One region of the Variovorax sp. LjRoot175 genome, then DNA from elsewhere that is predicted to be linked to it. Evidence: predicted binding sites of a transcription regulator. Region 1 holds the regulator's gene; each other region holds the start of a gene.
The links. The regulator sigma-54, encoded in region 1, starts transcription at its own class of promoters, with help from an activator protein. The targets are predictions, from matches to a motif close to TGGCANGNAANCTGCTTT.
Positions count from the first base shown of each region.

Region 2: a site for sigma-54 is predicted at 5,623-5,640, ahead of pedF (cytochrome c-550 PedF). Genes of this name have one in related genera too.
Region 3: a site for sigma-54 is predicted at 1,981-1,998, ahead of adh (aldehyde dehydrogenase). Genes of this name have one in related genera too.
Region 4: a site for sigma-54 is predicted at 5,188-5,205, ahead of ACSQ89_RS32135 (PQQ-dependent methanol/ethanol family dehydrogenase). Genes of this name have one in related genera too.

Region 1 is NZ_CAXURY020000001.1:5,506,141-5,513,265, forward strand. Features, by position in the region: gene ACSQ89_RS27310 (GSU2403 family nucleotidyltransferase fold protein) at 1-291, opposite strand, end outside; gene ACSQ89_RS27315 (hypothetical protein) at 485-838, shown strand; gene ACSQ89_RS27320 (phospholipase D family protein) at 845-2,449, opposite strand; gene ACSQ89_RS27325 (RNA polymerase factor sigma-54) at 2,452-4,032, opposite strand; gene lptB (LPS export ABC transporter ATP-binding protein) at 4,047-4,823, opposite strand; gene lptA (lipopolysaccharide transport periplasmic protein LptA) at 4,820-5,512, opposite strand; gene ACSQ89_RS27340 (thiol:disulfide interchange protein DsbA/DsbL) at 5,639-6,283, opposite strand; gene ACSQ89_RS27345 (SPOR domain-containing protein) at 6,368-7,084, opposite strand; gene argS (arginine--tRNA ligase) at 7,094-7,125, opposite strand, start outside.
Region 2 is NZ_CAXURY020000002.1:462,062-469,037, forward strand. Features, by position in the region: gene pqqE (pyrroloquinoline quinone biosynthesis protein PqqE) at 1-1,013, opposite strand, end outside; gene pqqD (pyrroloquinoline quinone biosynthesis peptide chaperone PqqD) at 1,022-1,276, opposite strand; gene pqqC (pyrroloquinoline-quinone synthase PqqC) at 1,273-2,037, opposite strand; gene pqqB (pyrroloquinoline quinone biosynthesis protein PqqB) at 2,046-2,978, opposite strand; gene pqqA (pyrroloquinoline quinone precursor peptide PqqA) at 3,047-3,121, opposite strand; gene ACSQ89_RS32190 (sigma-54-dependent Fis family transcriptional regulator) at 3,367-5,484, opposite strand; gene pedF (cytochrome c-550 PedF) at 5,844-6,305, shown strand; gene ACSQ89_RS32200 (substrate-binding periplasmic protein) at 6,319-6,976, shown strand, end outside.
Region 3 is NZ_CAXURY020000002.1:469,336-476,460, forward strand. Features, by position in the region: gene ACSQ89_RS32205 (DUF779 domain-containing protein) at 1-329, opposite strand, end outside; gene adh (aldehyde dehydrogenase) at 332-1,852, opposite strand; gene ACSQ89_RS32215 (Acg family FMN-binding oxidoreductase) at 2,273-3,436, shown strand; gene ACSQ89_RS32220 (hypothetical protein) at 3,542-4,102, opposite strand; gene ACSQ89_RS32225 (DUF6429 family protein) at 4,270-4,518, shown strand; partial or broken gene ACSQ89_RS32230 (NIPSNAP family protein) at 5,071-5,376, shown strand; gene ACSQ89_RS32235 (TetR family transcriptional regulator C-terminal domain-containing protein) at 5,432-6,151, opposite strand; gene ACSQ89_RS32240 (exonuclease domain-containing protein) at 6,270-7,125, opposite strand, start outside.
Region 4 is NZ_CAXURY020000002.1:453,176-460,300, reverse strand. Features, by position in the region: gene ACSQ89_RS32155 (PQQ-dependent catabolism-associated beta-propeller protein) at 1-134, shown strand, start outside; gene ACSQ89_RS32150 (ABC transporter permease) at 127-969, shown strand; gene ACSQ89_RS32145 (tripartite tricarboxylate transporter substrate binding protein) at 966-1,952, shown strand; gene ACSQ89_RS32140 (high-potential iron-sulfur protein) at 3,012-3,332, opposite strand; gene ACSQ89_RS32135 (PQQ-dependent methanol/ethanol family dehydrogenase) at 3,334-5,118, opposite strand; gene ACSQ89_RS32130 (universal stress protein) at 5,353-6,210, opposite strand; gene ACSQ89_RS32125 (PHA/PHB synthase family protein) at 6,342-7,125, shown strand, end outside.

The sequences.
Region 1 (7,125 bases):
TTTGTCCGCCACCTGGAAATCGAGCTTCCTGAGATTTCTCACCTGGGCGCTTGTCCATTGGGCGAACTCGATCTCGCGGGACACTTCGTCGAGTGCCGCGGTGTCCCCGTCTTTGCAGACGATCTGCTCGGCCTTCTTGCCAGGCGCCGGATAGAAGACCCGATACCAGTAGGCATAGCCTGTCCCCCGGCGCAACTGAAGGCTCCCGGGCGTTCCTTGAAGAAGGCGGCCCGCAGACGCAGTGCGTTCCTTGAGCTCGGCGTACTGCGTGCGGAAAGCCAGCTCATGCATGCGGTACAGGGCGTGCTGGACAGGCATGGATTTCTTACCCCACAAAACTGCATTTTATGTGGTAAGTCCGATCCTGAGCTGTACGTCCGCGCTGCAACATTCAGCAACAAGCTTCACGGAACAGGCGGGTCCTGCTTTACGCGGGCCAGGTGCAATGACCCCAACGGCACTTCATGCCTTCAGGAGTTTCTTCATGAACATCGCGCACACCCGTTTCTTCAAGTGGATCGCCGCCGGCGCCTTCTCCGCCGCAGCCGTGCTGGGCGCCACGTCCGCCAGCGCCAGGGACCTGGCCGTGTCGGTGGGCATCCATGTGCCAGGGGTCGCCGTCGGCATTGCCAGCCCGGTCCACTATGCCCCGGCGCCGGTCTACTACGACCCGCCGCCGCGGCACTACCGTCCGGCTCCCGTGTATGACTACCACCGCCCGCCGCCGCGGCACTTCTACCGCCATGAATACCGCGACGAGTACCGGCACGGTGATCGCCATCACTACCGTCATGACCGTCATGACCGTTATGACCGTCATGACCGTTATCGCTACTAATGAGGTCTAGAGCAGGCTCTCCGGCGCCAGCGGCGCCAGCAGCTCAAGCATCAGGTGGTCCCAGAAGCCCGCATCGGGCTCGCTGGTGAGCACCTGTTCGACGCCGGCCTCCTCGCTCACCCATTCCATTTTCTCGGTGCCGGGCGCGAAGCGCACCTTGTAGGCGCCCTGCTGCTTGAGCACCTCGACCAGCTTCAGCACCTGCTGCGCCATCTCGCGGCTGAAGATGAAGAGGCCGATCTCGGTGTTGTGCACTTCCGAGCGCGGGTCGAAATTCATCGAGCCGACGAAGAGCGTGCGCCCGTCGATCACGGCCGACTTGGCGTGCAGGCGTCCGATCTGCGTGCCGAACAGGCCCAGGCGCACGCTGCGCCGCGTGCGCACCGAGCTCAGCTCGTGGATCTCGGCGCCGAGCCGCAGCATGTCGGCCCGGTAGCGGCGGTAGCCGGTGTGGACCACGGGCTCGTCGGTGGCGGCCAGCGAGTTGGTGACCACGCTGATCTTCATGCCGCGCCGGCGGATCTCGCGCAGCACCTCCAGCCCCTCCTTGCCGGGGATCAGGTAGGGCGACACCAGCGTCACGTCGGAACGCCCGCGCCGCATCTGCTCGACCACGTTGTAGCGCACGCTGTCGACGTCGAGCAGCGGCACGCCGCCGTAAGTGACCTGTTTGCCGATCACGCGCTCGGGCGAATCGGCATACGCCTCGGCGGTGGTCCAGATGAGGTCGAGCTTGCCGGCGTTGAGGTTCTCGACGATCGGGCTGTAGCCCAGCAGGTCATTGGGCGCCGGCGGACGTGGTGCCGGGGTGGTGGCCGGGGCAGTCAGCTCCTCGAAGCGCCGCTGCCGTTCCTCCCGCGCGAGCGTGGGCGCGACCACGGTTTCGATCGGCCGCACGTGCTCGCTGTTCCAGTACAGGTCGAACAGGCTGGAAAGGCGCGGGATCAGGGCGCCGGCGACGAAGGTGTCGAGGTCGATGAAGTTCGCGCCGGCCGTCTGCGTGAAGTACGGGTTGCCGATGTTGCGCCCGCCGGCCACCGCCATCGCGCCGTCGGCGATGAAGAGCTTGTTGTGCATGCGCCGGTTGACGCGGCTGAAGTCGAAGAGCGAGGCCGAGAAGCGCCTGAGCATGCTGCCGCGCCCGGCCGGAAACGGGTTGAAGAGCCGCAGCTCGAGGTTGGGTGTGGCGGCCAGCGCGAGCAGCAGCTCGTCCTCGCCCGCGGTGTAGAGATCGTCCATCAGGAGCCGCACGCGCACGCCGCGCTGGGCCGCGTCGCGCAGTGTGCGCAGCAGGTAGCGGCCGGTCTCGTCGTTGTCGATCTGGTAGTACTGGACGTCGAGCGTGCGCTCGGCGCGGCGCGCGAGCTCGAGCCGCGTGTTGAGCGCGAAGTCGCCGCTGGGCATGAGCCGGAAGCCGCTCAAGTCCGCATCCGGCTGCGAGGCCTTGGCGATGCGGCCCAGCACGGTGCCGGTGGACAAGGGCATCGCCTTGGACGGCGTGCGCTCGAATTCGGCCGGCAGCATCGCGCAGCCGCTGGCGAGAAGAAGCACCGCCATCAAGACCAGGCCGAGGCGAATCCAGCTTGGGAGCGGACTCGGACGGCGACTCATCGCTAGAGTGCCTTGCGCAGGTTCGCAGGCGCGATGCGCAGTGCCTCGCGGTACTTGGCCACCGTGCGGCGCGCGCACTCGATGCCCTGCTCCTTGAGCATCTCGGACACCTGGCTGTCGGACAGCGGCTTCCTCACGTCCTCGGCGCTCACGAACTGCTTGATCAGCGCGCGCACCGCGGTGCTGGAGGCGTTGCCGCCGGTTTCGGTGCCGAGCGCCGAGCCGAAGAAGTACTTGAGCTCGACGGTGCCATAGGGCGTGGCCATGTACTTGGCGGTGGTCACGCGGCTGATGGTGGATTCGTGCAGGCCCAGCTCGTCGGCGATCTCGCGCAGCACCAGCGGCCGCATCGCGAGCTCGCCGTGCACGAAGTAGCTCTTCTGCCGCTCGACGATCGCGTTGGAGACCCTGAGGATGGTGTCGAAGCGCTGCTGGATGTTCTTGATGAACCAGCGCGCTTCCTGCAGCCGCTGCGACAGCGCCTGGCTGCCCTCGCCCTTGTGCTGCTTGAGCGCGCCGGCATAGATGTCGTGCACGCGCAGCCGCGGCATGACCTCGGGATTGAGCATGACGCGGAACTTCGCGTTGGTGCCGTGGCCGATGCGCGTGACGATCACGTCGGGCACGACGATGTTGCGCTCGACGTCGACGAAGCGGCGCCCCGGCTTGGGCTCGAGCCTGGCGATCAGCTGCAGTGCGGCGCGCACCTCGTCTTCGTTGCTGCGCGTGAGCGTGGCCAGGCGCTTGAAGTCGCGCCGCGCGAGCAGCTCCATCGGCTGCTTGCAGATCGCGATGGCGGTCTTGCGCACCTGGGCCTCCTCCTCGCTCTCCTTGGCGCTCGCCAGCTGGCGCAGCTGGATGGTCAGGCATTCGCCGAGGCTGCGGGCGCCGACGCCGGCCGGCTCCAAACTCTGCAGCAGGCCCAGCGCGACCTGGAAGTGATGCACCAGTTCGTCGAACTGGTCGTTGTCGTCGCCCGCGAGGCCCGAGGCCAGCGCCGGCAGCGAATCCTCGAGGTAGCCGTCGTCGTTGAGCGATTCGATCAGGAAGCGCAGCGCGGCGCAGTCGTTCTCGTCCAGGCGCAGCGACAGCGCCTGCCGGTGCAAGAAGGACTGCAGCGATTCCTGGCTGCGCGCGAGCTCGGTCGCATCGGTGCGCTCGTCGTCGCCGAGGTTGTTGGCGCGCGCGGGCGCATCGCCGCCCCATTCGCTGTCGTCGGGCGCGAGGTCGACCGTACCGTCGCCCTCCCAGTCGGGTTCGCTGTCGGCGGGCGCAGCCGCTTCGGCATCGCCGTTGGCGGCGACCGCCACCTCGGCCGGCGCCGCGGCCGGGCCGGGGACGAAGTCAGCCTCGCCCTCGGCCTGGCGGTCTTCGTCGCGCACCGGCGCATCGGCCGCCTCGAGACCGAACTCCTCGCGCGGCGCCTCTTCGGCCGTGCGTTCGAGGAACGGGTTCTCGTCGAGCATCTGCTCCACTTCCTGGCTCAATTCGAGCGTGGAGAGCTGCAGCAGCCGGATCGACTGCTGGAGCTGCGGCGTGAGCGCCAGGTGCTGGGAAACGCGAAGCGAGAGCCCTTGCTTCATCGAAGTACGGTCCCCTACATCCGGAAATGCTCGCCCAGGTACACGCGTCGTACCTCGGCGTTGTCGACGATCTCCGAAGGCGTGCCTTGTGCCAGCACATGCCCGTCGCTGATGATGAAGGCGTGATCGCAGATGCCCAGCGTCTCGCGCACGTTGTGGTCGGTGATGAGCACGCCGATGCCGCGTTCCTTCAGGAAACTGATGATCCGCTGGATCTCGATCACCGCGATCGGATCGATGCCGGCGAAGGGCTCGTCCAGCAGGATGAAGCGCGGCTGCGTGGCCAGCGCCCGCGCGATCTCGACGCGGCGGCGCTCGCCGCCCGACAGCGCCAGCGCGGGCGAATCGCGCAGATGGTCGACGCGCAGGTCGTGCAGCAGTTCGCCGAGGCGTTCCTCGATGCGCTGCTTCGACAGCGGCACCGGCCGGCCCGCGTCGTCGAGTTCGCGCTGCAGCTCGAGCACGGCGCGCACGTTCTCCTCGACCGTGAGCTTGCGGAAGATCGAAGCTTCCTGCGGCAGGTAGCTCAAGCCCATGCGGGCGCGGCGGTGGATCGGCATGTGCGCGATCGGTTCGCCGTCGATGCTGATTTCGCCCGCATCCGCCCGCACCAGCCCGACGATCATGTAGAAGGAGGTGGTCTTGCCCGCGCCGTTGGGCCCCAGCAGGCCGACCACCTCGCCCTTTTGCACGCCGAGCGAGACGTCCTTGACGACCTTGCGGCTGCCGTAGCTCTTCTGCAGGCCGCGCGCCTCGAGGCGGCTGCCCAGGACTTCGTTGCCGCCGCTCACTTGCGCTGCTCTCCGCCGAGCGTGGTGGTCGAGCGCAGGCCCGTTCCGGACGCCGGCGCGGAGGCGGCCGGCGCCGCCGGCCTGGCGGACCCGGCAGCGGGCGCGGAGGCGGCCGCCTTGGGCGTGAGGATGGCCTTGACGCGGCCGCCGGGCTGGGTCGCCACGCCCGCATTGGGCGGCAGCGGCGAGCCGTTGACGGTGAAGGTGTCGTTGCTCTGGTCGTAGACGATCAAGGGTCCGCTGCTTTCGTCGTTGGGTGTCGCGCCGACCAGGCGACGCATCACCGCACGGCGGATGAACTTCACGTTGTCGGCGCGGCTGTCGTACTCGATGACTTCCGACTCGCCCTCGATCCACTCGTCGGGGCCGGCGTCGCGCTTCTGCTTGAAATAGGCCAGCTTGCCGGGCGCGGCCGTGACGATGCCGTACTGGTAGCCCTCGGGATCCTGCCGCACGTCGATGCGGATGCCGCGGATGATGATGGTGCCCTTGGTCACCACCACGTTGCCGGTGAAGACGCTGGTCTGCTTGAGGTCGTCGTAGCGCATGGCGTCGGCCTCGATGTTCATCGGCTTGGTGCGGTCCGCCTTCTCGGCCTGCGCCGCCGACACGAAGCCGGCCACGCCCAAGGCGAATACGAAAGCGCGACAAAGGTGGCGAGAAACGGAGGAGGAATGTAACGATGTCATAAAAGGCACGAAACTTGCTGGGCGATTGTATGCGGCCTCATGGATCCGGTTTCCGCCGGCGGATGAAAAAGCCCGCCGAAGCGGGCTTCCTGCTGGTTGCCGCGACGAGCGGCGGGAGGCGCTTTTTTACGCGCTCTTGCGCGCTTCGCCGACCAGGAAGTCAGTGACCTGCAGCGCGCGGTCCATGCTGCGCGCGAGTTCGCCGTCCGTATACCACCTGCCCGCGATGCCCATCGCGGGCACGCCGGCCACTTGGTAAGCATCCTGCAGCTGCTTGGCGCGCTGGATCTTGCTCGCCACGCTGAAGGACTTGAAGTTCTCGGTGAACTTGGCCTTGTCGAGGCCGTTGGCCGCGGCCCAGTCGATGATCTGCTGCTCGCCCGAGAGGTTCTGGCGCTGCTGATGGATCGCGGCGAACACCTTGCGCTGGTATTCGTCGACCTTGCCCATCGCTTCCAGCGCGTAGTAGAGCCGCTGCTGCGGCTGGAAGCTGGGCTGGAAGGCGACCGGCACGCGCTTGAAAGACACGTGGGCGGGCAGCTTCTTGATCCAGGTCTCGAGCGTCGGCTCGAAGGCGTTGCAATGCGGGCAGCTGTACCAGAAGAACTCGATCACCTCGATCTTGCCGGCCGGCGCGTCGACCGGCACGCGCTTGTCGAGCACGGCGTAGTCGGTGCCCGCCTTGGGCGCGAGCGCCTGGGCGTGCGAAGGTGAGGCGAGGGGAAGAAGCCCCAGCGAAGTGGCGGCCAGCGAAAAGTCACGACGTTTCATATTAAGAAGTTCTCCTGTGCGGCTGACAGAGCCCGCGGCTGGCCCGGAGTTCCCGGACCGGCGAGCTTGAGTATGGATGAAGGCTCAGCGCTGGACGCGCACCAATGCAGATTCGAGGCCACCGCCGTCGAGCCGCTCCTTGAGCCGGTCCGCATCTTCCTTCTTGTTGAAAGGCCCCGCGCGCACGCGGTAGACGGTGCGGCCGGCCTGCTCGCGCTCGGTGATGCGCGCTTCCACGCCCATCAGCGAAAGCTTGGCGCGCTGCGCCTCGGCGTCCTCGGGGGTGCGGAAGGCGCCGGCCTGGACGAAATACATGAAAGGATCGGTGCTGGCGCTGGGCGCCGCGGCGGCGGTGGTGGCGCCGGGGCTGGCGCCCGAACGTGCCCGCGCGAGATCGCCGATCGGGTCGTTCGATGGCGGCACCGCGTTGGCTTCGGCCGGCAGGGGCGGCCGTCCGGCGCGCTGTGGTTGTTGCTGCTGCGCGCCGGGTGGCACCACCACGGGCGCCGGCGCGGTCGGCGGCGTGGGCGCCCCCGCCGTGGCGGGCTGGGGCGGTGCGGGCGTCGCGGGTGCCTGCGGGCGGGCGGCGCCTGCCTTGCCGGCGAGCGGGCCGTTGGGGTCCCAGTCGCGGTTCTTGCGCGCCTCGGCTTCGTCTTGCTCGGGGCCGCCGCGCTGGGTCTTGGTCATGAAGGGGATCGGCACCTTGGTCACATAGACCGCGATGCCCAGCGCCACGCCCAGCCCCAGCACCAGGCCGACGATCAGCCCGATGACAATGTTGCCGCTCTGTCTTTTAGTCATGGTTCGAAATCACATCTTGCGCGGCGCGCTCACGCCGAGAA
Region 2 (6,976 bases), on a different contig from region 1:
TTCGGGCACACCGGGTCGGTGGCCGCGGCATCGCCCGTCACCAGGAAAGCCTGGCAGCGGCAGCCTCCGAAGTCGTGGTCCTTTTCGTCGCAGTCGCCGCAGGTGCTGCTCATCCACGCCTGGCCGCGGTAGCGGTTGAACGCGTCGCTCTCGTACCAGGCCTCGCGCACCGAGGCATGGCGCAGGTCGGGGAACGCGATGCCGGGCAGCATGCGCGCGCTGTGGCATGGCAGTGCGCTGCCGTCGGGCGCCACCACCATGAACAGCGAGCCCCAGCCGGCCATGCAGGGCTTGGGCTTGGCGTCGGCATAGTCGGGCGAGACCCACAGCACCTTCATGCGGCCGTCGAGGCGCTCGCGGTGCACCATGACGACCGCCTCGGCGTCGCGCAGCTCGTCGACGGTTGGCATCAGGGCCGCGCGGTTCTGCCAGGCCCAGCCGTAGTACTGGGTGTTGGCGAGTTCGAGGTAGTCGGCGCCCATGCGCTCGGCCATGTCGATGATTCGGCCCACATGCGGCAGGTTGAAACGGTGCATCACACAGTTCAGCACCATCGGGTATCCCTGCGCCTTGATGATCGCGGCGACCTTCGACTTCAGATCGAAGGTGCGGGTCGAGCTGATGAAGTCGTTGAGTTCGCGCGTCGAATCCTGGAACGAGAGCTGGATGTGGTCGAGCCCGGCCGACTTCAGTGCCTTCGCGCGTGCCTCGGTGAGGCCGACGCCCGAGGTGATGAGGTTGGTATAGAAGCCGAGCTGGCGCGCATGTGCGACCAGCGCTTCGAGGTCGTCGCGCAGCAGGGGCTCGCCGCCCGAGAAGCCGAGCTGCACGGCGCCGAGCGCACGCGCCTCGCCGAGCACGCGCTTCCAGGTCGCGGTGTCCATCTCGCTGTCATGCCGGGCGTAGTCGACCGGGTTGGAACAGAACACGCAATGCAGCGGGCAGCGGTAGGTCAGCTCCGCCAGCAGCCACATGGGAGGCCGGATCGTCATGCTGTTGGCGGCGGCTTGCATCGTCTCCCCTATTGCAGCCATCCGCGCTGCCTGGCCTGGCTGAGAAACGTGCAGACGTCGCCGGCGAGCCCGGGCTGTCCGAACGCGAGTTCGAGCTCCGCCACGATCTGGTCCACCGAGCGGCAACCGTCGCAGCGCCGCAGGATCTCGGCGGCTGGCGTGTTGAGCCTGACCATGCCTTCCGGATAGAGCAGCACCCAGCTGTCCTGCGCCGGCTCGAACTGCAGCCGGAACATTGTTGCCACGTTGGGCCTGGCGTTCATGGCTGCGACTCCAGCGACAGGTCGTCGGGGTAGGCGCGCTCGATGGCATCGAGCATCGACCACAGGATGTCCAGCTTGAACTGCAGGATGGCAATCGCGCGCTCCTGGCGCGCACGCGTGCTGCACCAGCGCCGCGCCACTTCGAGCCCGTGCTCGACATCGCGCGTGGCGAGCGGGATGCGATGGCGAAAGTAGGCGAGGCCGTCCGCTTCGATCCATGGGTACAGCGTCGGCCAGCCCGCCAGCCGGTCGGCGTGGATCCTCGGCGCGAACATCTCGGTCAACGACGAGATCGCCGCCTCTTCCCATGGCCTGCTGCGCGCGAAGTTCACATAGGCGTCGACGGCGAAGCGCACACCTGCCTGCACATGGCGATGCGACCAGAGGTCCTCGCGGCGCAGGCCGACGGCCTCGCCGAGCCGGCTCCAGGCCTCGATGCCGCCCGCATTGCTGCCGGCGAAGTCGCCGCGGCCGTCGTGGTCGAGGATGCGTTCGATCCAGCGTCGGCGCTCCGCACGGTCGGCGCAGTTGGCCAGCACCGCCGCATCCTTCTGCGGAATGTTGACCTGGTAGTAGAAGCGATTCGCCACCCATCCCCGAATCTGGAACGGCTGCAGCTCGCCCCGGTTCAGGCGCTGGTTGAACGGGTGGTGGATGTGATAGTCCTTCTCGCAGTCGCGAAGCCTGGCCTCGAAGGCCGAAGCGCTCCACGGTTCGTGCGCGTCGCCCTGATCGGCCGCCGGTGGGGCGCTCTGGAACAGTTCGGTATTCACAGCGTGATCTCCATTCCGTCGTAGGACACCTCGATGCCGTGCGTCTCCAGCACGCGGCGCTGCGGGCTGCCTTCGTCGAGGATCGGGTTGCTGTTGTTGATGTGGATGAGCACCTTGCGTCGTGCGGGCGTGGCCCGCATCACGTCGACCATGCCGGTGCGCACGGCGCTGGCGCTCTGCGGCAGGTGGCCCATCTCGGTGGCGGTCTTGCCGCTCAGGCCGGCACGCTGCATTTCGTCTTCTTCCCAGAAGGTGCCGTCGACCAGAAGGCAGTCGGCGTTGCTCATCCAGCGCAGCTCCTGGTTGCCCACCTCGGCGAGGCCCGGCGAGTAGAACAGGCGCTTGCCATCGCGCAGGTCTTCGATCAGCAGTGCGATGTTGTCGCCCACCATCTGCTCGCGACGGTGCGGCGAATACGGCGGCGCCTTGCCCGGGATGGCCAGCGCAGTGAAGCGCAGCGAGGCGAAGCCCTCGATCTCGAACTCGGCGCTCACCTGGTCGCCCGCCACCGGCAGCATGTGCCAGCGCGTGCCGCAATAGTGCTGGAGCACGTTCAACAGCGGCAGGCCGGTGGTGAGGTCTTCGAACACGCAGGGCGTGGCATAGAGGTCGATGCAAGGGCCTTCGCGCAGACCCAGCAGACCGGTGACGTGGTCGATCTGGGCGTCCATCAGCACCACCGCCTTGATCGGCGTGTCGCGCAGCCCCTGCCGCGGGTGGAGCTGCGGATGGCTGCGAATCTGCTGGCCGATGTCGGGTGACGCGTTGAGCAGTACCCACGACTCGCCGTCGGCCGACACGGCGATTGAGCTCTGCGTTCGCGCACGCGCGCTCAGCTCGCCTTGCCGCTGGCCGGCGCACAAGCGGCAGTTGCAGTTCCATTGCGGGAAGCCGCCGCCGGCGCCCGAGCCGAGCACGAGAATTTTCATGGGAGGGTGTCTGGTGTGACCGGCGGCGGCGCATCGCATGCGATGCGCCGCCGCCTGAGTCGAGCGGGTCAGCGGTTCGAGATGTACATCGTGATTTCGAAACCGAAGCGCATGTCTTCGAATGCGGGTTGCGACCATTGCATGAGAGTCTCCTTGGGGTTGCCATCCAAAGTCCGGGCAGGATTGCCGTGAGGACACACGCCGTGCCGCAAGACGCATGCCTGTGGCACGCTGGCCCAAAAAACTGGTGCTTGCCCCTAGGCGCAGGCGTGCGCGGCCGGCTCTGCGCGACATCGAAGGGCAAGCAAGGGGAATGCTGTGTTGCGACTGCTCCATCCGGGGACAGTGGCGCGCAGCGATGGCACAGGGATTTCCCGTGCCCGGGTGTTCAGCCGCCCTTGCCCCAGCGCAGCTTGCGGTAGATGGTGTTGCGGCTGATGCCCAGTCGCTTCGACGCAATGGAGATGTTGCCGTTCGCCGCCGCAAGGGCCGCGCGAATCATCTCGATCTCGGCTTCTCCGAGCGTGAGTGACGACGTGCCGTCGTAGGCGGTCTCGGCCGGCGGGGCGACGACGGTCGGCTCGGCGGGTCGGTCCACGGACGCCGGCGCGGGCATGTCAAGCGGCATGCTCGCCGCCGGGGCTGTGATGGCCGGGGCGGCTGCGGGAATGGACGAGCGAACCCGCTGCACGTCCTCGAGGAAGTCGTCCGACAGATGATGCTCGGTGATCTGCGGCGCGCCGGCCGCCATCACGGCGGCCGTGCGCAGCACGTTCGCGAGCTGACGGATGTTGCCGGGCCATGCGTAGCGGCTGAACAGCGCCGACACGTGCGAGCTGATCTCCGGCGTGCCATGTGGGCACTCGGTCAGCAGGATGCGGCGTGCCACGACGCCGAGATCGCTGCGCTCGCGCAGCGCCGGCAGGCGCACGACCAGCCCGTTCAAGCGGTAGTACAGGTCTTCGCGGAACGTGCCGGCCTCGATCATCTCGCGCAAGTTGCGGTGGGTCGCCCCGATCACGGCGATGTCCACCGGAATCGACTTCTGGCTGCCCAGCGGCATCACGCAGCGCTCCTGGAGAACGCGCAGCAGCCGCGCCTGCAGGGCGAGCGGCATGTCGCCGATCTCATCGAGGAACAGTGTGCCGCCGTTGGCTTGCACGATGCGCCCGCATGCGCCCTTGCGGCGCGCGCCGGTGAACGCGCCGTCTTCATAGCCGAACAGCTCGGCCTCGATCAGGGACTCGGGAATGGAGGCGCAGTTCACGGCCACGAAGGCCTGCCTGGAACGGTTCGAGTCCTGGTGCACCGCGCGCGCGAGCAACTCCTTGCCGGTGCCGGTTTCCCCGAGGATCAGGAGCGGGATGTCGCGGTTCAGGACGCGCTGCACCTTCTGCACCATCGCCTCGATCTGCATATCGCCGGTCTTCAGGTAGTGCAGGCCCGAGAAAGCGCTCGGTGGCGCGGCCGCGGCGTTGGCCGGATGGGGCGGCGGGTTCGCGTCGACCGGCACGGCTTCGCGGGCCGTGACGGCCTGCGATGCCGGTTCGTCGCCGCCCAGGCCGGCCATCATCGAGCGCGGCGTGCCATTGAAGCGGGCCTTGACATAGAACTGCCGGCCGTTCGAAAGGCTCAGGCACATCGGCGTCGACAGCGGTGCCCGGAGATGGTCGAACATGGCCGGGACGGTGGTGCCGAACAGGCTGGTCAGGCTCTGCATTCGCAGCGCCGCGCTGCTCATGTCGAGCTGGTCCAGCGCGCTGCGATTTGCGCCGAGGATCTTGCCATCGGCGCCGACGACGATGATGCCTTCGAGCAAGGTGCCGATGAATTCGACGCGGCTGTGCAGGTGCAGCCGAAGCCGGTTGCCGAAGTCGTCCGACAACCACTGGTTCTCGATCATGCGCGCCGACATGCGCACCAGCCCCATGGTGTGCTGGTGATATGAACGCTGGTCGCCGGTGACGTCGAGCACGCCGAGCATGTTGCCGCGCGGATCGAAGATCGGGGCCGCTGAACAGGTGAGGAAGCTGTTCGCATGGATGAAGTGCTCGCCGCCGTGAACGACCGTGGGCGACTCCTCGAACAGCGCCGTGCCGATGGCGTTGGTGCCTTTCGAATGCTCGGCCCAGCTGACGCCCGGCGACAGTGCCACTTTGCCGGCGCGTTCGAGAAACTTGTCGTCCCCGACCGAGTGCAGGATCGTTCCCTGGGCATCGGCCAGCACGATCATGCTCTCGGTGTTGACGATCTGCTCGAACAGCATCTCCATCACCGGCGCCGCGTGCGTGAACAGGCGCTGGTTGCGCTCTCGCGCCACGCTGAGGTCGCTGCGCATCAGGGGTTCGAAGTCGGGGCGCTCGATGCGGGTCAACCCTAGTGCGGCGCAGCGCTGATGCGACTGCTCGATCAGCTCCGTGCGCGCGGCCTGCCGCACGAAGGGCAATGCCGACGGAGTCGTCCAGGTCTTGGCGTTCGTGACCAAGGCACGATGAGTTGCGGACATCCTTGTGTCTCCTCTGCGCCTGCCGAGGCAGGTTGTCTCCGTCGAATCACCGCGCGCCGGGCCGTTATCACCAGCTGCGTGGCACTGCTGCGTTTTGGCACAGCTCTCCGGGTCTGTTGCAAAGCAGGCCGGCCAAAGTGGCAAGGATGCCGCAGTGCCGCACGTGCGGCTTGATCTGGAGCAACTGGGCGATCGATCACAGGCAATTTGTGTTCCCGCCTGCAACACCGGCGCGTGGCACGGCGTTTGCAGACCGAGCTCATCTTTCAACACGACCATGACGGAGACCTGACATGAAGCGAAACGGAAATCTGCCGGCCGCACCCACCCCACCCAGCCGCCGGCGCGGGCGCATGGCCATGCGCCACGGCGCCTGGCTGCTGGCCATCGCCGCCTGCGCCGCAAGCCCCGCCGTATGGGCGCACGGCGACGTGACGCCGCAGGCGGTCGACACTTCGGCGCTTCCGAAGCTCGGCCAGGAATGGCGTCCCGAGAACCCGTTCCGGGCCAACGACGCCGCCGTCAAGATCGGCACGTCGGCCTACAACCAGAACTGCGCCCGCTGCCATGGGCTGGAAGCGATCTCCGGCGGCATCGCGCCCGACCTGCGCAAGATCGACAACGAATGCGCAGCGCTCAAGGACAGCGCCAAGAAGGCCGCCTGCGTGAAGGAGATCGACGAGTTCTATCTCACGACCGTTCGCCAGGGACGTTCCCGCAACGGCGCGGTGTACATGCCGCCGTTCGAAGGGGTCATGAACCAGGAAGCCATCTGGGCGATCAAGGCCTACCTCGAAACGCGCCGTGACAAGCCGTTCTAGGCGGGGAGGGTCCATGACACCCAAGACACCGAGCCGTCGCGATTGCCTGCGCTGGCTGGGCGCGTCCGGCGCCGCAGCCCTGGCATGTGCGCCGCTGCACCTGCGGGCGACGCCACTGGAGCGCGTGCGCGAGCGCGGCACGCTGACGGTCGGCCTCTACCACGACATGCCGCCGTTCCACGTCGGCGGCCAGGGCATCGACGTGGAGCTGGCGCGCGCCCTGGCCGAATCGCTGGGCGTCAGGCTCTCGCTGCTGCCGTTCCATGCCGACGAGAACATGAACGACGACTTGCGCAACATGGTGTGGCGCGGCCACTACCTCGGCTACGGCCCAGCCGACGTGTTGCTGCACGTGCCGGTCGACCGGCCGCTGATGGAAGGCAACCCGCAGGTCAGCATCTTCGCGCCGTACTACCGCGATCGGGTCGTGATGGCACGCCAGCTCGAGCGCGTGCCGCGGCTCGAGACGCTGTCCCAGTTGGGCGCCGACAAGGTGGCGGTGCCTGGCCAGTCGCTCGCGGGCTGGTTGCTGATCGGCGCCGATGGCGGCGCCTACCGCAACCAGTTGATCACGCAATGGAAGGACGGCGCAGAGACGGCGCACGCGCTGTTGCGCGGCGAGGTGGCGGTGGCCGCAGGACTGGCGTCGGAGATGGAGTCGGTGCTGCGCG
Region 3 (7,125 bases), on a different contig from region 1:
CGCGAACGCGTGAGAAAGCGCAGGCCGGTCGGCCGCTCGAGCGAGAACATGCCGCCGTTGCCCGCCACCGCATCGATGATGAGATGCGTATGCTCCCAATACGCGAACTGGGCCCGGCTCGTGTAGAACGGCGTGCCCGCGATCTCGCCCAGGCAGACGTCCGAATCGCCCGTGACGAACTCGCCGGCGGCGAAGCACATCGGTGCGCTGCCGTCGCAGCAGCCGCCGGACTGGTGGAACATCAGCGGGCCGTGCACGGCGCGCAGGCGCTCGATGAGCGCCTGCGCGGCCGGCGTGGCGGACACGCGGCTGACGCCGTCTTCGGGCATCTTCAGAAGAATCCCAGCTTGTTCTGGCTGTAGCTCACCAGCAGGTTCTTGGTCTGCTGATAGTGGTCCAGCATCATCTTGTGGTTCTCGCGGCCGATGCCCGACTGCTTGTAGCCGCCGAAGGCCGCATGGGCCGGATAGGCGTGATAGCAATTGGTCCACACGCGTCCCGCCTGGATGCCGCGGCCCATGCGGAAGGCACGCGCGCCATCGCGGGTCCACACGCCGGCGCCCAGTCCGTAGAGCGTGTCGTTGGCGATCTCCAGCGCCTCTTCTTCCGTCTTGAAGGTCGTCACCGACAGCACCGGGCCGAAGATTTCTTCCTGGAAGATGCGCATCTTGTTGTGGCCCTTGAAGACCGTGGGCTTGACGTAGTAGCCAGCGCCGAGTTCACCGACCTGCGTATTGCGTTCGCCACCGATCAGGCATTGCGCGCCTTCCTGCTTGCCCAGATCGATGTACGACAGGATCTTCTCCATCTGCTCCTGCGAGGCCTGCGCGCCGATCATGGTGGACGGGTCCAGCGGATGGCCCTGCTTGATGGCCTCGACCCGCTTGATCGCGCGCTCGATGAAGCGCTCGTAGATCGACTCCTGCACCAGCGCCCGGCTCGGGCAGGTGCAGACCTCGCCCTGGTTCAGCGCGAACATCGCGAAGCCCTCGAGCGCCTTGTCGAAGAAGGCGTCGTCCGCCGCCATGACGTCCTCGAAGAAGATGTTGGGCGACTTGCCCCCCAGCTCCAGGGTCACGGGGATGATGTTCTGGCTCGCGTACTGCATGATCAGCCGGCCGGTGGTGGTTTCGCCCGTGAAGGCGATCTTCGCGATGCGCTTGCTCGACGCCAGCGGCTTGCCCGCCTCCAGCCCGAAGCCGTTGACCACGTTGAGCACGCCGGGCGGCAGCAGGTCGCCGATCAGCTCCATCAGCACCAGGATCGAGGCGGGCGTCTGTTCGGCCGGCTTGAGCACCACGCAGTTGCCTGCGGCCAGCGCGGGGGCCAGCTTCCACACCGCCATGAGGATCGGGAAGTTCCACGGAATGATCTGCCCGACCACGCCCAGCGGCTCATGGAAGTGGTAGGCATAGGTGTCGTGATCGATCTCGCTGATGCCGCCTTCCTGCGCGCGGATGCAGCTGGCGAAATAGCGGAAGTGGTCGATGGCCAGCGGCATGTCGGCCGCCATCGTCTCGCGCAGCGGCTTGCCGTTGTCGATCGTCTCGGCCACGGCAAGCGTCTTCAGGTTCTGCTCCATGCGATCGGCGATCTTGAGCAGGACGTTGGCCCGTTCGGTGGGCGACGTGCAGCCCCAGGCCGCCTTCGCCTTGTGCGCAGCATCGAGCGCGGCTTCGATGTCCTTCGCGTTCGAGCGCGGGATGCTGGTGAAGGCCTGGCCGGTGATCGGTGTCAGGTTGTCGAAGTACTGGCCGTCGATCGGTGCAACCCACTCGCCGCCGATGTAGTTGCCGTATTGCTTCTTGTACGGGTTCGCAATGTCGAGGTGGGTCATTTCTGCCATGTCCATGAGTCGTCTCCTGTCGGGTGGTTGAAAAAACGGATGGCGGGACGCGACGCGGCCCGCGGAGCGACTCAGTGCAAAGCGCGGGCCACGCCGCGGCGGCGTCATCGCGGACGACGCAAGCCGTTGTCAGGCATGGAGTTTTTCCGCCAGCCTCGCGCGGCGCGTCGTCGTTGCTCCAGCGGGCGGCTGTGCCGTAGAGGAGCAACTGCTGCAAAACGGATCACGTTGCACGTGCAGCCGCGCAGTACCGACTTGGCGCACGCCAGCGGCCTTCAGCTCCGAGCTCCTCCACCCGGCGCCGAGGTGCCCTACCTTGAGCTTGCTCAAGCGCGCCGCGCGGTGCGCTTGCCACCTGCGTACTTGGACATCAAGATTCGCAGCATCCCATGCACAGTCACCCGGCAGGTGGCCTCAGGAGTCGCAATGGATCGTCGCAAGTTCATTCGGGTTGCGGGAGGCGGCTTCGTCTTCGCTGCGGCGACGGCGGCACTCGCCGGCTGCAGCCAGCAGATGCCCGCTGCGGCCATCGAGCCGTGGCAAGGGCCGGGGCCGGAGGCCGACCCGCGCCGCTGGATCCTCGGCTACGCGATCCTGGCGCCGCACTCGCACAACCTGCAGTCCTGGCTGGTGGATCTGCGCACACCGGACGAGATCGTGCTGCGCTGCGACCTTGGCCGGCTGCTGCCCGAGACCGACCCGTTCTCGCGCCAGATCATGATGAGCCACGGCACCTTCCTGGAGCTGCTCGACATCGCGGCGCGCGAGCGCGGGCTGCGTGCCGACATCACCCTGTTTCCCGAGGGTGCGTTCGGCCCGGAGAAGCTCGATCAGCGACCGGTGGCGCGCGTCCGCCTGATGCCCGATGCGGCCACGCGCAAGGACCCGCTGTTCGCGCAGATCCTCGCGCGCCGCACCAACCGCAGCGTGTACGACCTGCAGCGGCCGGTGCCCGCCGAGGCCTGGAAGGCGATGGCCGAAGCAGTGGGGCCGCACCCCTTGCATTTCGGCTTCGTCGGCGCGGACCGGGCCGACGCGCTGGAACAGCATCGCGCCATCGCGGCCGAGGCCTGGCGCATCGAGCTGAGCACGCCGCGCACGATCCTGGAGTCGTACAAGGTGCTGCGCGTCGGCGCCGCCGAGATCGAGAAGCACCGTGACGGCTTGTCGATGCTGGACCCGACGGTGGTGCTGCTCGAGCGCATCGGCCTGTTCGATCGCAGCAAGGCGCCGGCGTCCGATGCCTTCGCCACCACCAGCCAGATCAAGGACTTCGGCAAGAAGCTCGCGTCCACGCCCGGCTTCCTCTGGATGTTGACCGAGAGCAACGACCGGGTGACCCAGGTCAACGCGGGGCGCGCCTACGCGCGGGTGCAGCTCGCCGCGACCGGGCAGGGCCTGGCGATGCAGCCGCTGCAGCAGGCCCTGCAGGAGTATCCCGAGCAGGCCGGACCCCACGCCGACATTCGGCGCCTGCTGGCCGTGCCGCTACCCGAGCGGACCGTGCAGATGTGGGCGCGTGTGGGTTATGCGCCGCCGGTCGGTCCTGCGCCGCGCCGTGGCCTGGCAGCGCAGCTGATTCGCGCGTGAGGGCTTGTTATCGACGACAACCATCATGCGGGACATGAGAGGTGAGACCGACGCTCTAAGTCGCCAGCCTCGTCGCCTCGGCAGAATTCGGCCAGACGCCGACCTTCAACGTCGTCGTGAGATGTTGTCGTATTCGGCCAGCAGGTCGCTCATGGCCTCGCCGACTCCGTAGCCGATGTTCTGACTGATGCGACACACAGCATCCAGTCGTTCCATGAACAAGGGCCGCTGCGCATCCGGCAGTCTCGCAATGGTCTGCAACGCCTGCTCGAACATTCGCACCAGCGCACTGAAGTAGCCCTCGTCCTGCAGGCCGACTTCGACGCTGAAGCCTGACGCGCGCTCGCAGTAGAAGACCATCAGCTCTGCCAGACCCGCCGGTTGGCCAATGGCCTTCTTGAAATTCGCGATGGGCTTCTTGGCCTCGGCGACGGACGCGTTCTGGTTCCGGAACATGTCGGGCCAGAGCCAACGGTTGATGGTGGTCTTGTACGGCTCCAGGACATCTTCGCCCAGCCCGAAACGGGCGTGAAGGAACACTTGATTGTCCTTGTTGGCCGTGTACAGGTCATGCACCAAGCCGACCAGGCCGTCGTGGTCGAAGTGGGTCAGTCTGGCCTTGACGTCACTCCAGGACGCGGCTTCCTTACTCTTGCTTGCTTTCATCTCTGTGCGGTTTCCGGAATTGAAGGCAGGCCATATTGGATGGGCTAAGGCCGAATGACCAAAGTACTATCGTAAAGTCGAACTGCAGTCGTGCAGTGGGCGCAGCCAATCAGAGGTTGGGCCCTTTCACAGGGTCACCGTCGTGCTGAACGTTGAGGGGCGAGCACATGAAATACGACATGGTCAAGGTCGAAGAGGCGCTTCTGGCGTTGCTTGGCGTCTTCGAGTTCGAGAACGGACGCGTGTGGAAGCGGTATGACTTTGCAGTCATGGACGGTCTACACGACAAGGGGCTCATCACGGAGCCCCACGGCAGGCAAGAGTCGGTCTACCTGACTGACGAGGGCCTGCGCCGCGCCAAGGAGCTCGCGGCCAAACACTTCGGGACCAGCGGGGCGGCGCTGGAGCAGCCATAGCTGCGGCAGAATCCGGCCCAACCACGGACGTTCGGACCCTCTACCCCAATCAAGCCAAATGAAGTCCGGGCGCGTCGCCAAGTCCTACACGGCGATCCCATCGATGACGGCGCGAGACCATGAAGCACGGCGGCTATGCTCGAATGCCAACGATAGAAGGACCACGCCATGAAGAAGCTAGTCGCTGCACTTCTCGCAACAGCCATGCTCGGGGGCTGCGTTGTCTACCCCGACGGTCCGGGATATCCCGGTGGCGGATACGGGAAGCAATGCCCGCCGGGACAGGCAAAAAAGGGCAACTGCTAATCCCGGCTTCGCCCTCGGCCCGGCTCGGCACGAATGGCCAAGGGCAATTGCCCTTCGCGACATCGCCAGAGTCCGGCCGACCGCCCGTATTCCTTGGTAGCCTCTGGCCCTTCTGGCCGGGCGCACGGTAGGACGGCCCTCGGCCAGGAGCAGCCGCTCGCGGTCGGCTAAAGTTTGCCCGCAAGCAGACAGAACGGACTGGCCTGGCCAGCCCTCATGTCAAACGTTAAGCATCTCGGAACTACCATGGTCACCTGCTACCTGCGCTATGTCATCGATCCGTTCAAGCTCAAGGAGTTCGAGCACTAAGGAAAGATCTGGATTCCTCTCGTCGAAAGGTTTGGAGGGCAGCACCATGGCTACTTCTTGCCATCGGAAGGCGCGAACAACATTGCGCTGGCCATGTTCACGTTCCCAAGTCTTGCGGCGTACGAGGAATATCGCGCGTTGTCTGCCACAGACCCAGAGTGCCAAGCTGCGTTCAAGTATGCGCAGGACACTCGCTGCATCCTCAGCTATGAACGCAGCTTTTTCAGGCCTGTACTCAAATGAACGCCTACGGCTTGCAGGCCGCCCGCACGCGGCGTGCCAGCCGCGCGAATGGTGACTAACGCACGCCAGCGGCCTTCAGCAAGAACTGCGTCACCTGCTCGACCAGATAGCGCCGGTCCTCCTCGTCGCGCTGCGGCACGCTCCTGAAGTGCGCCACCTGCGCCGCGTGGTCGGCGTAGAACTGGGTCACGGCGCAGAGGTGGAACAGGAACAGCATCGGGTCGGCCTGGTCCATAAAGCCCCGGTTGATCCAGTCCTGGATCATCAGCGTGGCTCGGTGGATGCACTGCCTGCTTGTGTCCGTCATCGTCTTGAGCACCGGCGCGCCGCGCATCACCTCGGCGGCGAGAATCCGCGAGCGCAGCGGGTGCTCGAAGGAGAACAGCATCTTGCGACGGATGAGTCCGGTCAGCATCTCGCGCGGTCCGAAGTCCTCGCCGCTGAAGATGAAGACGCCGATCATGTCGTTGACGATGTCCTTGAGTACCTGGCGGTAGAGGGCTTCCTTGCTCTCGATGTAGTAGTACAGCTGCGCTTTGGACAGCCCGGCCTTGTCGGCGATCGCCTGGGTCGTCGCGCCGGCCAGGCCCTCGCTCGCGAACTCCTCGATGGCCGCCTGGTAGATGGCGTCCAGCACCTGCGCGTGCTTGCGCGAACGCCCGGGCCGGCTCGGCCCCGGGGCCGTCGCGATCTCTGACGGCGCATCGTGACACTCAGCCGCTGGCCTGGTGTTTCTCACGGCGCTGAGGAATACGACATCCTTGGTTTGGCGCATCGGGGTCTCCGGGTGGTAGCGGCGACAACGGTTTTATCGCCGCGGCGGCGGTCATGAGTTGCGCTGCGTCAAACAGGCTTCGCGCCGTGCGCTGGAACCGGGTCCCGCATGTCCAGCCTCAGTACTTCAAACGCGCGTACCAGGTGCGCTGCGCCGCCTCGCGCGCCTGGCCCAGCGTGTGGACTCCCTTGTCCGCCAGCAAAGGGATCAGGCGAAGGAACACCTCCGCCGTCAGGATCGCATCGCCCAGGGCGGTGTGGCGGCCCAGCACCGCGATGCCGAAGCGCTCGGCAATGGCTTCCAGCTCGTGCGACGCCTGGTGCGGGCTTGCCACCGCGGACAACAGCAGCGTGTCGAGCACCGGCTGATCGAAACGCACGCCGGTAGATGCTTCCTTCAGCTGCAGGAAGCGCATGTCGAACGCGGCGTTGTGTGCCACCAGGACGGTGTCGTTGGCGAAGGCGTGGAAGATCGGCAGGATCTCGGCGATGCCCGGCTGGCCGGCGACCATCGCCGGCGTGATGCCGTGTATGGGAATGCCGGCGGCCGGGATACTTCGACCGGGGTCGATGAGCTGCTCGAAGCTCTCCTGCCGCAGCAGCTTGCCGTTGACGATGCGCGCCGCGCCGATCTGGATGATCTCGTCGCCCTGCGACGGATCGAGCCCGGTGGTCTCGGTGTCGAACACCGTGTAGGCCAGGTCCACCAGGCGACGCTCGTCGAGCTCGCGCGCCTGAATGCCGGGCTGGAACAGGTCGAAGTCGTAGTACTCGGGGCGGCTTTCGCTGCGCAGCACCGCGGCTGCCTCCAGTTGTTCCTGGGGTGGAGCGAGCGGGAGCAGGAAGCGAAAGAAAGTCGTTTGCAACGCGCGCTCGCGCTGAAACCAGAACTCGCCACCATGGCGCTCGACCACGTCGCGAACCGACAGCGGGCTGGCCCGATCGCCCACCGTCATCGGGCTCGACTCCCAGCTC
Region 4 (7,125 bases), on a different contig from region 1:
ACCGCGACGGCTCGCGCCTGTTCGTGGTCAATGGCCTGTCGGACGACATGACGGTGGTCGACACCGCCAGCGCCAAGGCGCTGAAGACGCTGCCCGTCGGCCGCGTGCCGCACACGGTGGTCGTCGATGACTGAGTCGCGCGCGGCACGCGCTTGCGCCGCGCATGCGCTGCAAGCCATGCGCGCCATCGTGCTGCGCGAGCTGATCAGGTTCGCGCGGCAGAGGGCGCGGCTCGTCTCGGCGCTGGTGCGCCCGGTGCTGTGGCTGGCGGTGTTTGCAGCCGGCTTTCGCAACGTGTTCGGAGTCGCCATCGTCGAGCCGTACGACACCTACATTCCCTACGACCTGTATATCGCTCCGGGGCTTGTCGGCATGGTGCTGCTGTTCAATGGCATGCAGTCGTCGCTGGCGATGGTCTACGACCGCGAGATGGGCCTGATGCGACTGTTGCTCACGGCGCCCCTGCCCCGCTGGTGGCTGCTGCTGTGCAAGCTGGTCGCGGCCGCGCTGCTGAGCCTGGTGCAGGTGCTGGCCTTCGTGGCTGTGGCAGCCTTGCTGGGCACGACGCTGCCGATGGAGACGCTATCGCTGCTGCACGCGTTCGGTGCCACGCTCGCCGCCGCGCTGATGCTTGCGTCGCTGGGGCTGCTGCTGTCGGTGTACGTGCAGCAGCTCGAGAACTTCGCCGGCGCGATGAACTTCGTCATCTTCCCGATGTACTTCCTGTCGACTGCGCTGTACCCGCTGTGGAAGCTGGAAGAGTCGGGCGCGACGTGGGTGTGGCGCGTCGCGCAATTCAATCCCTTCACGCACGCCGTCGAGTGGATCCGCTTCGCGCTCTATGGCAAGGATCCCGGGATCGCGCCGCTGATCGTCCTGGCCACGTTGCTGCTGTGCTTCACGCTGGCGTGCCGGGGCTACGAGCCGCAGCGCGGCTTCGGCACCCTGGCGCAGCGGGGGGCGGCATGATCTCGCGACGTCGCGTCCTGTTCTGTGCAGCGGCCACAGCGGCAGCGAGCGCCGCGCCCTGGGTTTATGCCCAGCCCGGCGGCGATACCTCGTTTCCGCAGCGCCCCATCTCGCTGTGGGTGCCATGGCCGGCGGGCGGTGCCACCGACATCACGCTGCGCCTGCTGGCCGACTTGGCCGGCCGACAGCTGGGTCAGAGGATCCTGATCGAAAACCGCGGCGGCGCCGGCGGCACGCTGGCGATGCCGGTGCTGCAGCAGGCGCCGCCGGATGGCTACACCCTGGCGCAGATGCCGCAGCCGGTGTTCCGCGCGCCGCACACGCAGAAGGTCGCCTGGGATCCTATCCGCGACACCACGCCCATCCTGCAGATCAGCGGCGTGACCTTCGGACTGGTCGTGCCTGCGGCGAGCGCCTTGCGCAGCGTCGACGACCTGCTGGGCCATGCCGCCGCGCACCCCGGCGAACTGAGCATCGCCACCAACGGCATCGGCACGACACCGCATGTCGTGCTGGACGGCTTGTTCGCGCGACACGGTCTGAGCTACATCCATGTTCCCTACAAGGGAACCGCCGAGCAGATGGTGGCGGTGGCCTCGGACCAGGTGATGGCGGGCGTCAACTCCAACGGTTTCGCTCCCTATGTTGACTCGGGCCGGCTGCGTTTACTGGCGACCTTCGGCGCGGCGCGCACCCGGCGCTGGCCGGACGTGCCGACCCTGGACGAGCTGGGTCACGGCATCGTCGCGATGTCGCCCTATGGCCTGGCCGGTCCGCGCGGCCTGCCGGCCTCCGTGCTGCGCACGCTGCACGATGCGTTCAGGACGGCATTGTTCGACCCCCGGCACATTGCAGAGCTGGCCCGGTACGACCAAGAGATCGCCTACCTGGGCAGCGCGGACTATGGCCGCAGCATGCGCGAATCCTTCGCGGTGCAGCAGCGCATCGTCGAACAGCTGGGGCTGAGGTCCGGCCAGGGCTGATGCGCGGCGAGGGCCCCTGGTGCTGGCGACCGTCGCGAGCCGCTGCACTTCCGCCGCCGGTGATCCTCGGCGAACTGAATGCGCAGCTTCGCGGGTGGCCAATCCTCCGGCAGATTCGCGCGGGCTGGCGTCGCATTGCCGCGTTCTGCGCTGGCCCAATGGCTCAGCGCCTGGGCGACGTCTGCTGCAGCCGCTGGCCCTTGCCTGCTTGGGGCCCTACCGTGCCTGACGCTTATCAGCGTCAACGACCTTCGCGCGCTATTGGTGCTGTAGCGGGCTGCGCAGACGCTGCGCCTTGTTTCTCGGCGCGCCACCGTGCCAGTAGCCGATCGAAGTTGTCGTCGAACGCGCGCCTTTGCAAACGCTTCGGCGACGGACGAGCAATACGCCGCCGATGCCATGTCCAGCAGCTGGCGCGATGCCGTGCGGTCACACGCCAGGTAGACCTGCTTGAGTTCATCGATGGGCACCGAAGCGAGTTTGTTCGTACCCGCCTGCGCGAATGCCACCTCCGTCCTTAGGGCGGTGGCATCGATCCTGGAAGCCACGGAAGAGTCTGGCCAGTGGCGCGAACGCCGACTGCGCCGCCGCCCACAGGCGTTCGCTCCCCGGTCTCGCCGGCGCGCAAGATTGACCCACTGTTCCGCCCAGCAGCTGTGCGTGCAGCGACGCCGGCGCGGCCATCGGCGCTTCCTCCATCAACGCCGTGGTCCTCGAAGGTCGCGCGGACAATGTCGGTCCAATCGGTGCGTTCATATGGGGCCCATCAGCGGGTCGAGTCAACCTGGCACCGCATGCACGGGCCGTGCCTGGTTTGCCAACCGGGCCTCCACTGCGGTTGTGATGGAGGCATGCGGTGGTGCGCGACAGCTGGTGCGGCTGTCACGCGTGGTCACCAAAGGTCGCCCTCACCAGATCCTGTATGCGAATCTGCAGTTGGCATTCTGTACGGCGGCAAGTTCTACGATTAGCCAGCCAATCGAAGGGACCGCTTCGATGCCCGCACGCCGACGGGTGCTCATTGCGGTCCGAACGAGAAACAGGAATGCGCGGCAAGTTTCAGCCGGGCTTGGGCGCCCACGCGCTGCACCAGCCCGGGCCTGCGATCTGCTTGCGCCCGAACATCGCGCAGCCGCCCCATTCGTCGGAGGTACTGCCCTGGAAGAAGGAGCAGTTCGTGCAACGCTGCGTGGCGCTGTGCTTGGGAAAGCGCTTCTTGTCCACCTTGGCGGTGTCGTGCTTGTAGCCGAGGGCCTGGGCCGTCTCGTCGGCCTCGTCGACGCGCGCCGGTGCGGCTTGCGTGACGGCTGAGGATGCAAGCATGGCGCAGCCGCTTGCAAGGGTTCGAGTGATGAAGATGCGCCGCGTCGTGTCTTTCATCTCAGTCTCCGACAACGTTGGTCTTCGCCGCGATCGCAGCACTGGTGGTCTTGGGAATCTTGAACACCCATACCATCCCGCCCTGTTCGAGCAGGTTCACCTTCTTGGCCACCTCACCGCCCCACAGGGGCACGGCGCCGCCCCAGCCGGAGACCACGCTCACGTACTGCTCGCCGCCCTGCTGCCAGGTGACCGGCGGCGCTACCACGCCGGAGCCGGTCTGGAACTGCCACACCACCTTGCCGGTCTTGGCATCGGCCGCCTTCAGATAGCCTTCGGGCGTGCCCCAGAACACGAGGTTGCCGCCGGTGGTCAGCACACCGCCCCACAGCGGCGCGCCGTTCTTCACTTCCCACACGATCCTGCCGGTCTTCGGATCGACCGCGCGCAGCGCGCCGATGTAGTCGTCGTTGAGCGGCTTGATCGTGAAGCCGGCGCCAAGGTAGGCTGCGCCCTTCTTGTAGGCAACGGGTTCGTTCCAGATGTCCATGCCCCATTCGTTGGCGGGCACGTAGAACATCTTCGTGTCGGGGCTGTATGCCATCGGCATCTGGTTCTTGCCGCCGAGAAAGCCCGGCGCGGCGAAGACCGGGCTGCCCTTCTTGCCTTCCGCGCTCGCGGTCGGGTCGCCGGGCCGGTTGTCGGCGATGAAGTTGGGACGGCCGGTCTTCAAGTCGATGCTGCTCGCCCAGGTGATCTTCCTGACGAACGGAAATGCGTTGATCAGCTTGCCGGTGGTCGCGTCGTTCACGTAGAAGAAGCCGTTGCGATCCGCCTTGCCGCCGACGCGCTTTCCGTCCAGGTCGAAGGTCACGAACTCGTTCACGCCGTCGAAGTCCCAGCTGTCGTTGGGCGTGGCCTGGTAGTGCCACTTGATCTGGCCGGTCTTCACGTCGATGGCCACGGTGGCGCAGGAGAACAGGTTGTCGCCCTGGCGCAGGTGGCTGTTCCACGGCGCGGGGTTGCCGGTGCCGAAATAGGCGAGGCCGGTCTTGCTGTCGTAGGTGCCGCCAAGCCAGGTGGCTGCGCCACCGGTCTTCCACAGGTCGCCCGGCCAGCTCTGGTTGGTGGTGCCGGAGATGCCGTTCTCCTTGGCGTTGCCATCGGAGTCGTAGATGTAGCCCATGTGACCCTCGACGGTGGGGCGCGTCCAGACCAGCTGTCCGGTCTTGGCGTTGCGGGCCTCGACGCGGCCGACCACGCCGAACTCGCCGCCGGACACGCCGGTGAGGATCAAGCCGTTGGCGATGATCGGCGCGGCGGTAGCCGAATAGCCGGCCTTGTAGTCGTCGATCTTTTCCTTCCAGACCACGTTGCCCGTGTCCTGGTCGAGCGCCACGAGTTGCGCGTCGAGCGTGGCGAAGATCACCAGGTTGCCGTACAGCGCGGCACCGCGGTTGACGACATCGCAGCAGGGCATGATGCCTTCGGGCAACCGGTGCTCGTACTTCCACAGCTTCTGGCCGGTGGTTGCATCGAGCGCGAAAAGGCGAGAGTACGACGCGGTGACGAACATCTTGCCGTTGTGCAGGACCGGCTGGGACTCCTGCCCGCGCTGCTTCTCGCCGCCGAAGGAGAACGCCCACACCGGCGCGAGCTTGCCGACAGTGGCGACATTCACCTGCTTGAGCGGTGAATAGCGCTGGCCCTGGGTGTTCAAGCCCCAGGTCAGGACATTGCCGGTGGCGGTGGCTTCGTTATCGATCATCTTGTCTGTCACGACGGCGTGGGACGCCGTGGCAGCCAGAGCGGCGGACACGAGAACGGTCAAGAGTTTCAGTTGCATGGGGTGGTCTCCTCAAGGGTTGATCGCGGGTCGAACACGGCCTGTTGGCCGCGTCCTCCACGTTGATCGAGGGCAATGTCCATGCCATGTCGCAAACGGCTCGGTGAGCCTGCCGATGTGCCGGATGGGGTCGGCGAGCTGCGGGTTTTCCCGCGGCATTGCTACATGCTTGAGCAGTCGGGGCGCCCGTGACCGTGGCATCACGGCACACCAGCGGCCCCAGCCCCGCTGGCTTCAATGCGCCATCAGGACCGGCACGTTCATGCGTGCAAGGATCTCGCGGGTGACACCACCGAGCACGAGTTCCCGCAGGCGGGTGTGCCCATAGGCGCCCATCACCATCAGATCCACGCCCATGCTCACCGCGCACGAGAGCAAGGTGTCCGCGAAGCCGATGGTGGTCATGTACTGCTCGGCCTTTGCCTCAACGCCGTGCCGCCAAAGCCAGGCGATGGTCTCTGAAATGCAGCGCTTGGCGGCCGTTTCCGCATCACCTTCCTTGCGCAACGACACCAGCGTGACCCGCGCCGATTCGGCGAACAGCGGTAGCGCGTCGCGCAATGCCATGGCCGCCTCCCGCGTGCCGTCCCAGGCGACCAGGACGTTCTTGCCCACCTCCGGAAAATGACCGGCGCAAGGAACGATGAGCACGGGCCGCCCCGAGTGCAAGACGACCTGCTCGGGCAGATCACGCGCCACCATGTCTGCGGTCTTGTCGTGGTCTACCTTGGCGTAGTCGACCTGCCCCACGATGAGCAGATCGCTGGCGTGACCGTGATGGACAATCGCATTCACGGGCTCGCCGTCGACCAGCCGCACGTCGTACGACAACGACCCTGGCCCACGCACCAGGTCCCTGAAGACATGGGCGGTCGCCTCCGCACGCAGGCGCAGGCCGTCAGCGGCAGCCGCGATGAATTCGGTGCTGCGCATCGGATCCGCATCCATCGGCGCGGTGCCATCGAGAAGGCCCGTCGGCACGAGCCCGACCAGATGGCTGCCGTGCGCGCGGCCCAAGCGCGCGGCGAGCTCGACGCGCGCGGCACACCGCTCCGTGTGGTCCAGGTGGACGAGGATGGTTCCGATATTCATGGATCTTCCGTTCCAACGAAATGCGACCATCTTCGATTGATCGATGTTGCGGCACCTTGACATCGATCAAACGCCGCACTCGTTCTCGCACCCAGACTTCGACGCGATCGGTAATCACTTCAAGGATTCAGATGGACGACAGAGTCGACGCGCTGGACCGGACGCTGCACGCCGGACTGGCCCAACTGACGAAGGGACTTTCGCCCGCAGCGCTGATGCTGGCCTGGTCGGACTGGGCCATCCACCTCGCGGCGCAGCCGGCGCGCAGCGCGCAAGTGCTCATGATCCGCCCGCTGACGCAGGCGGTTGCGGCCGCGACCCAGGCCTTCCAACCCATGCCCGCCCATGGACCACCGACGCCGGATTCGCACGAGGACGACCGCCGCCTCGCAGATCCTTCGTGGGGTGCATGGCCTTTCAACCTGTACCGGCAGGCGTTCCACGCAGGCGGCCAGTGGCTGCGGCAGCTGACCGAAGGCGTACCCGGCGTCGAGCGTCACCACGAACAGGTCGTCGCCTTCGCGGCGCGGCAGTTGCACGAGATCTGCTCGCCGGCAAACTGGCCCGCCACCCATCCGCTGGTGCTGCAAAGAACCGCTGCGACAGGCGGGCTGAACCTGATGCAGGGCGCCCGCAACTGGGCAGAAGATCTGCAGCGGAGCCTCCAGCGCCTCCCGCCAAAGGGGGCCGAGCACTTCGTGCCGGGGCGCGACGTCGCGATCACCCCCGGCAAGGTCGTCTTGCGCAACCGCCTGATGGAACTGATCCAGTACGCGCCCACGACGGCCACGGTCCATGCCGGGCCGGTGCTGATCATGAGCGCGTGGATCATGAAGTACTACATCCTCGACCTGTCGCCGCACAACTCGCTGATCCGCTACCTGGTCGACCAGGGCCACACCGTATTCGTGATCT